Regions from separate parts of the Pantoea sp. X-Soil-YNGN-775 genome, predicted to be linked through region 3. Evidence: predicted binding sites of a transcription regulator. Region 3 holds the regulator's gene; each other region holds the start of a gene.
The links. Region 3 encodes PhoB, which activates phosphate uptake and scavenging genes when phosphate is short. Its sites were predicted from a motif close to CTGTCATAAAACTGNCNNAT; they were not measured.

Region 1 (2,205 bases), 1.4 Mb from region 3:
GCAAATGGGTGGGCTGGACTCGATTGGCATGGCGCGCGATGTGCGCGACCGGGGACCGATAGAAGCCCGTAATGAAGCTCAGGCACACTATCTCACCGCCATAGAAACGAAACAGCTGATCTTTGCCACCGGTGAAGCCGGTTGCGGCAAAACCTGGATCAGCGCTGCGAAAGCGGCAGAGGCCCTGATTCATAAGGATATTGACAGGATTATCGTTACGCGCCCGGTGTTACAGGCCGATGAGGATCTGGGATTCCTGCCCGGTGATATCTCCGAGAAATTCGCCCCTTATTTCCGACCGGTTTACGACATTCTGGTTAAACGTCTTGGCGCGTCTTTTATGCAGTACTGTCTGCGTCCGGAAATCGCCAAGGTCGAAATCGCCCCGTTCGCCTATATGCGCGGCCGGACCTTTGAAAATGCCGTGGTTATTCTGGATGAGGCGCAAAACGTGACCGCCGCCCAGATGAAAATGTTCCTGACCCGACTGGGCGAAAACGTCACGGTCATTGTGAATGGTGATATTACCCAGTGCGACTTGCCCGCTGGGGTGCCTTCCGGTCTCGCAGACGCGCTGGCGCGTTTCGAAGAGGACGAGATGGTTGGCATCGTACGTTTCGGCAAAGAAGATTGTGTGCGTTCTGCGCTGTGTCAGCGCACCCTGCACGCCTATAGCTAGCGTTTGATTGAGTAGCAGTGTAGCGCCCAAACCCGGCTTCGGCCGGGTTTTCTTATGGTGGGGCGGGGCTTCTTACCGTCGCTGAACTCTGCACAAAACTCTGCATAAAACTATGCATAAAAAAAAGCCTGAACTTTCGTTCAGGCTCTTCTTTGAATGTGGCGGTGAGAGGGGGATTCGAACCCCCGATACGTTGCCGTATACACACTTTCCAGGCGTGCTCCTTCAGCCACTCGGACACCTCACCACATTTTTTCCATTGACCGCGCCGGGTCAACGGAGCGCTACTATAGGGAGTCGGCTGAAAAGGGTCAAGCACTATTTTTCTCTTTTGTTCTATTCGCTTAAGCTCTGAACGAATCGATTTAGCGTTGCCCACTCCGCCGGTTTTGTCATCAAACTGAAATCTCAGTGACACAAAAACATCACCCGATCGTCGCAAAATTAACGCCTGAAATCATTGGTATTTTTTGCTTACAAGGATCGAATAATGAAAAAGCTTCCTCTGTTTACCCTCTCTCTGCTCGCCTCCGTGATCGCCACCCCGGCCCTGGCGGATGTCGACCTCGTTTCCCGTGCGGCGCAGGGCGATCTCAGCCAGCACGGCGGAGCACGTCGGCTGACCGGTGACCAGACTGAGGCGTTAAAAGCCTCGCTACGCAATAGCACCGCCAAAAACGTTATCCTGCTGATTGGTGATGGCATGGGTGACTCTGAAATCACCGCGGCGCGTAATCTGGCAGAAGGCGCAGGCGGCTTTTTTAAAGGTATCGATGCGCTGCCGCTGACCGGCCAGTACACCCATTATTCGTTAGATAAGAAAACCCACAAACCTAATTACGTCACCGACTCGGCCGCGTCAGCCACGGCCTGGGCAACCGGCACCAAAAGTTATAACGGTGCCATCAGCGTCGATGTTAATGGTCAGGATCAGATGACGCTGCTGGAGCTGGCGAAAGCAGCGGGCAAAGCCACCGGCGATGTCTCAACCGCTGAACTGCAGGATGCGACGCCCGCAGTGCTGTTCTCGCACGTAACCTCGCGTAAATGCTACGGACCGGAGAAGACCAGCGAACTCTGTCCGACCAACGCCGCAGAGCAGGGCGGTAAGGGATCGATTAGCGAACAGTTATTGAAAACCCGTCCCGACGTAACCTTAGGAGGCGGGGCAAAATCGTTCGCCGAGGTAGCGAAAGCCGGCGAATATCAGGGTAAAACGCTGAATGAGCAGGCGCAGGCGCTGGGCTATCAGCTGGTCAGCGACTGGCAGGGGCTTAACGCCGTCACCGTGGCCGATCAGCAAAAACCGCTGCTGGGTCTGTTCTCTGCAGGCAATATGCCGGTGCGCTGGCAGGGGCCGAAAGCCAGCTATCACGGCAATATTGATAAGCCGGTGGTGACCTGTGAAGTCAATAAGGACCGCCCGCTGTCAACGCCTACGCTGGCGCAGATGACCGCCAAAGCGATCGACCTGCTGCGTAACAATCCAAATGGCTTCTTCCTGCAGGTAGAAGGCGCCTCGATTG
Region 2 (2,205 bases), 760 kb from region 3:
GCGCCCAGATAGAACCAGGAGAAGGCGGTGTGCTGCGGCATCGGACGGGTCTCCTGCAGGCGCTTATAGCCCACCATACCGGCAGCAAAGCAGATGTTTGCCAGCTGCACCAGCAACAGGCCAGTCCAGAAGTTATCGCTGACTTTGTCATAGCGAATGATGGCCGCACCCGCCACCGCCAGCAGGGCGCTGAAGATATAGCCGACCCGCAGCGGACGGCGACTGATCAGATCATAAATCAGAGTGACATAAAGCGGCGTCATCACGGTAAACAGCAGGAACTCTGACACGCTGAGGTAGAGGTAGGCTTCAAAACTCAGCAGGTACATCACCCCTAATTGCAACATCCCTACCAGCATATAGAGCAGCAGCGTTGAGGGGCGATAGCCGCGCCAGCGCAGGAACGGCAAAAAGACCAGCGCGGCCAGCGCCAGTCGCATCAGCACGGAGAACCAGCTGTCCACCTGACCGGCAAGATATTCGCCAATCAGGCTAAACGAAAAAGCCCACAGAATAGTGGTAATGATCAATAAGAACACGGTAACGACCCCGAAATTAACAGAGCGACAGTGTAAACAATGTGCTGCCGGGCGGCTGCACTATCTGGTTTACATCTGGTCACTTACCAGCCAAACAAATTCATCCGGCGATAGCTTCATTATTGCCCGTTAGCATCACCTTCTCTTTTTACGCCCGCCTGCCGTGCAAAATGCGCGAAATAAACCATATGATGATCACTATCGCTCTTAACTGTAATAAAAGTGTAACAAATGTGTCACACATCACAGTAACGTCGCGTCACTACTTTTATTCTTTGCGCGAAATGGAACATCACGCCGCCATTTTCTTCTTGTCTTTTTTTGACCCAACCACTGGGAATGTAAAAACCATAAAGTGCCCTGGAGGGCCTCACTGATGCTGAGTATTTTTAAACCTGCACCCCGTCAGCCGCAGGTGGCCGCGGATCGCGTTGATCCGCTCTACCGTCGCCTGCGCTGGCAAATTTTCATCGGGATCTTTTTCGGCTACGCCGCCTACTATCTGGTCAGAAAAAACTTTGCGCTCGCCATGCCGTATCTGGTGGAGCAAGGCTTTTCACGTGGCGACCTCGGCTTCGCCCTGTCAGGCATTTCCATCGCCTACGGCTTCTCAAAATTCATCATGGGCTCAGTTTCCGATCGCTCGAATCCGCGCGTCTTTTTACCGGCCGGGCTGATCCTGGCCGCTGCGGTGATGCTATTTATGGGATTTGTGCCGTGGGCCACCTCCAGCATCATGGTGATGTTCGTGCTGCTGTTTATCTGTGGCTGGTTCCAGGGAATGGGCTGGCCACCGTGCGGACGGACCATGGTGCACTGGTGGTCACAGAAGGAGCGCGGCAGCATTGTCTCGGTGTGGAACTGCGCCCATAACGTCGGCGGCGGCCTGCCGCCACTGCTGTTTCTGCTCGGTATGGCGTGGTTCAACGACTGGAAAGCGGCGCTCTACATGCCGGCCTTTGGTGCCATCCTGGTGGCGTTCATCGCCTTTGCCCTGATGCGCGACACACCGCAGTCCTGTGGTCTGCCGCCGATTGAAGAATACAAAAACGACTATCCGCCGGATTACGATGCCAGCCATGAAGAAGAGCTGACGGCTAAGCAGATCTTCATGAAATATGTACTGCCCAATAAACTGCTGTGGTACATCGCCCTGGCAAACGTGTTTGTCTACCTGCTGCGCTACGGCATTCTGGACTGGTCACCGACCTACCTGAAAGAGGTGAAGCACTTCACACTGGATAAGTCCTCCTGGGCCTACTTCCTGTATGAGTATGCCGGCATTCCGGGAACGCTGTTGTGTGGCTGGATGTCGGACAAAGTGTTCCGGGGTAACCGTGGCGCGACCGGCGTGTTCTTTATGACGCTGGTCACCATCGCCACTGTGATTTACTGGCTGAACCCGGCGGGCAATCCCGGCGTTGATATGGCCTGTATGATCGTGATTGGCTTCCTGATTTACGGCCCGGTGATGCTGATTGGTCTGCACGCGCTGGAACTGGCACCGAAGAAGGCCGCCGGCACCGCTGCGGGCTTTACCGGTCTGTTTGGTTATCTGGGCGGTTCCGTCGCGGCCAGCGCCATTGTCGGCTATACCGTCGACTACTTTGGCTGGGACGGCGGCTTCCTGGTGATGATTGCTGGCTGTGTACTGGCGGTGATCCTG
Region 3 (2,205 bases):
TGCCCAGTTCATCAAAACTGAGTGCAATCGGCGAGCCGCTGTAACGGATGTGCTCGGTGCCCGCTACCCGCTGAGCGCGATGAATGTGGCCGAGCGCGATGTAATCGACCTCAGGAAAGGCGGCGGCCGGAAAGGCGTCCAGCGTGCCGATATAGATGTCACGTACCGAGTCGCTCTGGCTGACGCCGACGGTGGTGAGATGGCCGGTGGCCACGATTGGCAGAGCCGGGTCCAGCGCCCGCGCGGCAGCCACGCGCTGCTGATAATGATGAGCAATCGCCTCCAGCAGCGAGGTCTGCTTGTCGCGTCCGGACTGGCCGGCGCGGCTGCGCAGGATGTCGCGCGGCCGCAGATATGGAATGGCGCACAGCAGCACGCCCGGCGCGCCCTGACGGGTGGTGAGCAGCAGCACATCGCTGTTGGCCTCGGGCGTGGCGATCACCCGGGTATTCAGGCAGGCGAGCAGTTCGCATGACTCATTGAGCGTCGCCACCGAGTCGTGATTGCCCGCCAGCACAATCAGCTGACAGCCGCTGGGCTGCAGCGCCACCACAAAGCGGTTGAACATTTCGCGCGCGTAGCTGGGCGGGGTGCCGGTATCGAACAGATCGCCCGCCACGATTAACGCATCCACCTGATGCTGTTCGATCTGGATCAACAACCAGTCGAGAAACGCCTGATGTTCCGCTGCCCGACTCTTGTTGTAAAAGAACTGCCCCAGATGCCAGTCCGCAGTATGAATGATGCGCATAAAACTCCCTGCCGTTGTAATTCGCCCGGCGATTATACTGGCTCTGTGGCCAAAGCGAAAAATTGTCGCTGCGCGGTCATAATTGATTACCACTGGCCTGAATGAGCGGGTATGTTTTTCATAAAAGTGTCACAAATCTGACGCATAATGGCGCCGCGAATCTCAGTGACAGCCGTCATATCAGCAGGAGTAATAATGGCTAAGCGCATTTTGGTTGTGGAAGATGAAGCCCCAATCCGTGAAATGTTGTGCTTTGTTCTGGAGCAGAACGACTATCAGCCAATTGAGGCGGAAGATTATGACAGCGCAGTGGGTAAGCTGATTGAACCCTGGCCCGATCTGATTCTGCTGGACTGGATGTTACCCGGCGGCAGCGGCATTCAGTTTATTAAGCATCTGAAACGCGAAGCGATGACCCGCGATATTCCGGTGATGATGCTCACCGCCCGCGGTGAAGAAGAGGACCGGGTGCGCGGGCTGGAAGTCGGCGCTGACGATTACATCACCAAGCCGTTCTCGCCAAAAGAGCTGATGGCGCGCATCAAAGCCGTCATGCGCCGTATTTCACCGATGGCGGTGGAAGAGGTGATTGAGATGCAGGGACTGAGCCTGGATCCCTCCTCGCACCGGGTGATGTCGGAAACCACGCCGCTGGAAATGGGCCCTACCGAATATAAACTGCTGCACTTCTTTATGACCCACCCGGAGCGGGTTTATAGCCGCGAACAGCTGCTGAACCACGTCTGGGGCACCAACGTGTATGTCGAAGATCGCACCGTCGATGTTCACATTCGCCGTTTACGTAAAGCGCTGGAAGTCTCCGGCCACGATCGCATGGTACAAACCGTCCGTGGAACAGGGTATCGTTTCTCTGCCCGCTACTAAACGGAGTTTTCACCGTGCTGGAACGCCTCTCCTGGAAGAGATTACTGTCAGAACTGCTGCTGGCGTGTCTGCCTGCGCTGCTGCTTGGCCTGCTGTTCGGTTATCTGCCGTGGCTGCTGTTGCTGAGCGTGCTGGCGGTGCTGCTGTGGCATTTCCACAACCTGATGCGCCTGTCGCACTGGTTGTGGCTCGATCGTACCATGACGCCGCCAGCCGGGCGGGCCAGCTGGGAACCGCTGTTTTACGGGCTCTACCAGATGCAGTTACGCAACCGGCGGCGGCGGCGCGAACTCGGCAACCTGATTAAACGCTTTCGCAGCGGCGCCGAGTCGCTGCCGGATGCGGTGATCCTCACCACCGAAGAGGGCACCATTTTCTGGTGCAACGGGCTGGCACAACAGCATCTCGGGCTACGCTGGCCAGAAGATAATGGCCAGAACATCCTTAACCTGCTGCGCTATCCGGAATTCTCGCGCTATATCCGCCAGCGTGACTTCGACAAACCGCTGACGCTGGTGCTGAATAACCAGTACCACATGGAATTTCGCGTTATGCCCTACAGTGAAGGC
Region 4 (2,205 bases), 930 kb from region 3:
GGTCACGCTTTCAGGCAGGGCGGCATAATCCAGCGCGGTGGCGGTTTTGCTGCCGTTTTTGTACGCCCAGTCAAAGAACTTCAGCACTTCGCTGCCTTTGGCCGCATTAGCCTGATCTTTGTAAACCAGGATAAAGGTGGTGGAAGAGATAGGCCAGGCATCCGCACCTTTCTGGAAGGTCAGGTCCTGAGCGAAAGATTTGCTCCAGTCTGCGCCTTTCGCCGCGTTGCTGAAGCTGGTTTCGCTCGGTGCGACCGGCTTGCCATCAGCGTCCATCAGTTTGGTGTAGGTCAGGTTGTTCTGTTTGGCGTAGGCATATTCCACATAGCCGATTGAACCCGGCAGACGCTGGACAAACGCGGCCACGCCGTCGTTGCCTTTGCCACCCAGACCGACCGGCCAGTTTACGGTGTTGCCTTTACCAATTTTGCTGTTCCACGCCTCATTCACTTTCGCCAGGTAGCTGGTGAAAACGAATGAGGTACCTGAACCATCAGCGCGGCGCACCACGTTGATATTCGTCTCTGGCAGTTTTACGCCTGGATTGAGTTTAGCGATCGCCGGATCGTTCCACTTTTTGATGGTGCCGAGGTAGATGTCGCCGACGGTTTTACCGTCCAGCGTCAGTTCACCTGATTTGATGCCCGGCAGGTTAACCGCCAGCACCACGCCGCCGATCACCGTCGGGAACTGGAACAGGCCATTTTTCTGCAAATCTTCATCTTTCATTGGCGCATCGGACGCACCGAAATCGACGGTTTTGGCGATGATTTGTTTCACGCCGCCAGATGAACCGATGCCCTGGTAGTTAACTTTGCTACCGGTGGCTTGCTGATACTCTGCTGCCCACTTGGCATAAACCGGCGCCGGGAACGTCCCGCCTGCGCCCGTCAGATCGGTGGCCGCAAAAGCAGATACCGCGCTGACTGCAAAGGTGGCGGCGAGGATTCGGGCTACGGTGCTACGCATCAGTGTCATGTTCCCTCCAGGGGAGAAAATTCAGGCTCGGGGCCGTTTTAGTAAGAGTCAGTGATTGCTGCAGGAGGGAAAATAGGACAGTTTGATGACAGTGAAATGTACGAAATATGACAGTTATATGACAGCGGGCAAAAATGAAGCGGGCCCGCGACCGGGCCCACTTTGTTATTCTACGGTAACCGATTTCGCCAGGTTACGCGGCTGATCGACGTCAGTGCCTTTGATCAGCGCGACGTGATACGACAGTAGCTGCAACGGCACGGTATAGAAGATTGGCGCAATCACCTCTTCAACGTGGGGCAGCGGGATAATCTTCATCCCGTCACTGTCGCTGAAGCCCGCATCCTGATCGGCAAACACATACAGCAGACCGCCGCGTGCCCGCACCTCTTCGATGTTGGATTTGAGCTTCTCCAGCAGTTCGTTGTTGGGTGCCACCACGATCACCGGCATATCGGCATCAATCAGCGCCAGCGGGCCGTGCTTCAGCTCGCCCGCCGCATAGGCTTCGGCGTGAATGTAGGAGATCTCCTTCAGCTTCAGCGCCCCTTCCATGGCGATCGGATACTGATCGCCGCGGCCGAGGAACAGCGCATGATGCTTATCTGAGAAGCCCTCTGCCAGATTTTCAATCAGCTTATCCTGCGCCAGCATCTGTTCGATCCGGCTGGGCAGCGCCTGCAGCGCATGGACAATCTCATGCTCGGTTTCCGCCGCCATGCCTTTCAGCCGGCCCAGCTTCGCCACCAGCATCAGTAACACTGCCAGCTGCGTAGTAAAGGCTTTGGTCGAGGCAACACCGATTTCGGTGCCCGCTTTGGTCATCAGCGCCAGATCAGATTCCCGCACCAGCGACGAACCGGCCACGTTACACACCGCCAGGGAACCGAGATAGCCCAGCTCTTTGGAGAGACGCAGCGCTGCCAGGGTGTCGGCCGTTTCGCCCGATTGCGATAAGGTGATCAGCAGGCTGTTTTTCCGCACCGCCGACTTGCGGTAGCGAAACTCAGAGGCGATCTCGACATCACACGGAATATTGGCCAGCGACTCAAACCAGTAGCGTGACACCATGCCGGAGTTATACGAGGTGCCGCAGGCGATAATCTGGATATGCTCCACCTGCGCCAGCAGCGCTTCTGCACCTGCGCCCAGCTCGCTGAGATCGACCTGGCCGTGACTGAAACGGCCGCTCAGGGTGCTTTTCAGCGCCATCGGCTGCTCGTAGAT

Region 1: phoA (alkaline phosphatase) is a predicted target of PhoB. The motif match lies at 1,069-1,088, and genes of this name have one in related genera.
Region 2: glpT (glycerol-3-phosphate transporter) is a predicted target of PhoB. The motif match lies at 751-770, and genes of this name have one in related genera.
Region 4: pstS (phosphate ABC transporter substrate-binding protein PstS) is a predicted target of PhoB. The motif match lies at 1,084-1,103, and genes of this name have one in related genera.

The regions. Positions count from the first base shown of each region.
Region 1 covers NZ_AP035945.1:2,351,954-2,354,158, reverse strand. The annotation lists gene phoH (phosphate starvation-inducible protein PhoH) at 1-679, shown strand, start outside; tRNA gene AC6I8I_RS11115 (tRNA-Ser) at 839-926, opposite strand; gene phoA (alkaline phosphatase) at 1,170-2,205, shown strand, end outside.
Region 2 covers NZ_AP035945.1:182,509-184,713, reverse strand. The annotation lists gene AC6I8I_RS00835 (carboxylate/amino acid/amine transporter) at 1-539, opposite strand, end outside; gene glpT (glycerol-3-phosphate transporter) at 916-2,205, shown strand, end outside.
Region 3 covers NZ_AP035945.1:939,112-941,316, forward strand. The annotation lists gene sbcD (exonuclease subunit SbcD) at 1-751, opposite strand, end outside; gene phoB (phosphate response regulator transcription factor PhoB) at 947-1,636, shown strand; gene phoR (phosphate regulon sensor histidine kinase PhoR) at 1,651-2,205, shown strand, end outside.
Region 4 covers NZ_AP035945.1:13,062-15,266, reverse strand. The annotation lists gene pstS (phosphate ABC transporter substrate-binding protein PstS) at 1-978, opposite strand, end outside; gene glmS (glutamine--fructose-6-phosphate transaminase (isomerizing)) at 1,144-2,205, opposite strand, start outside.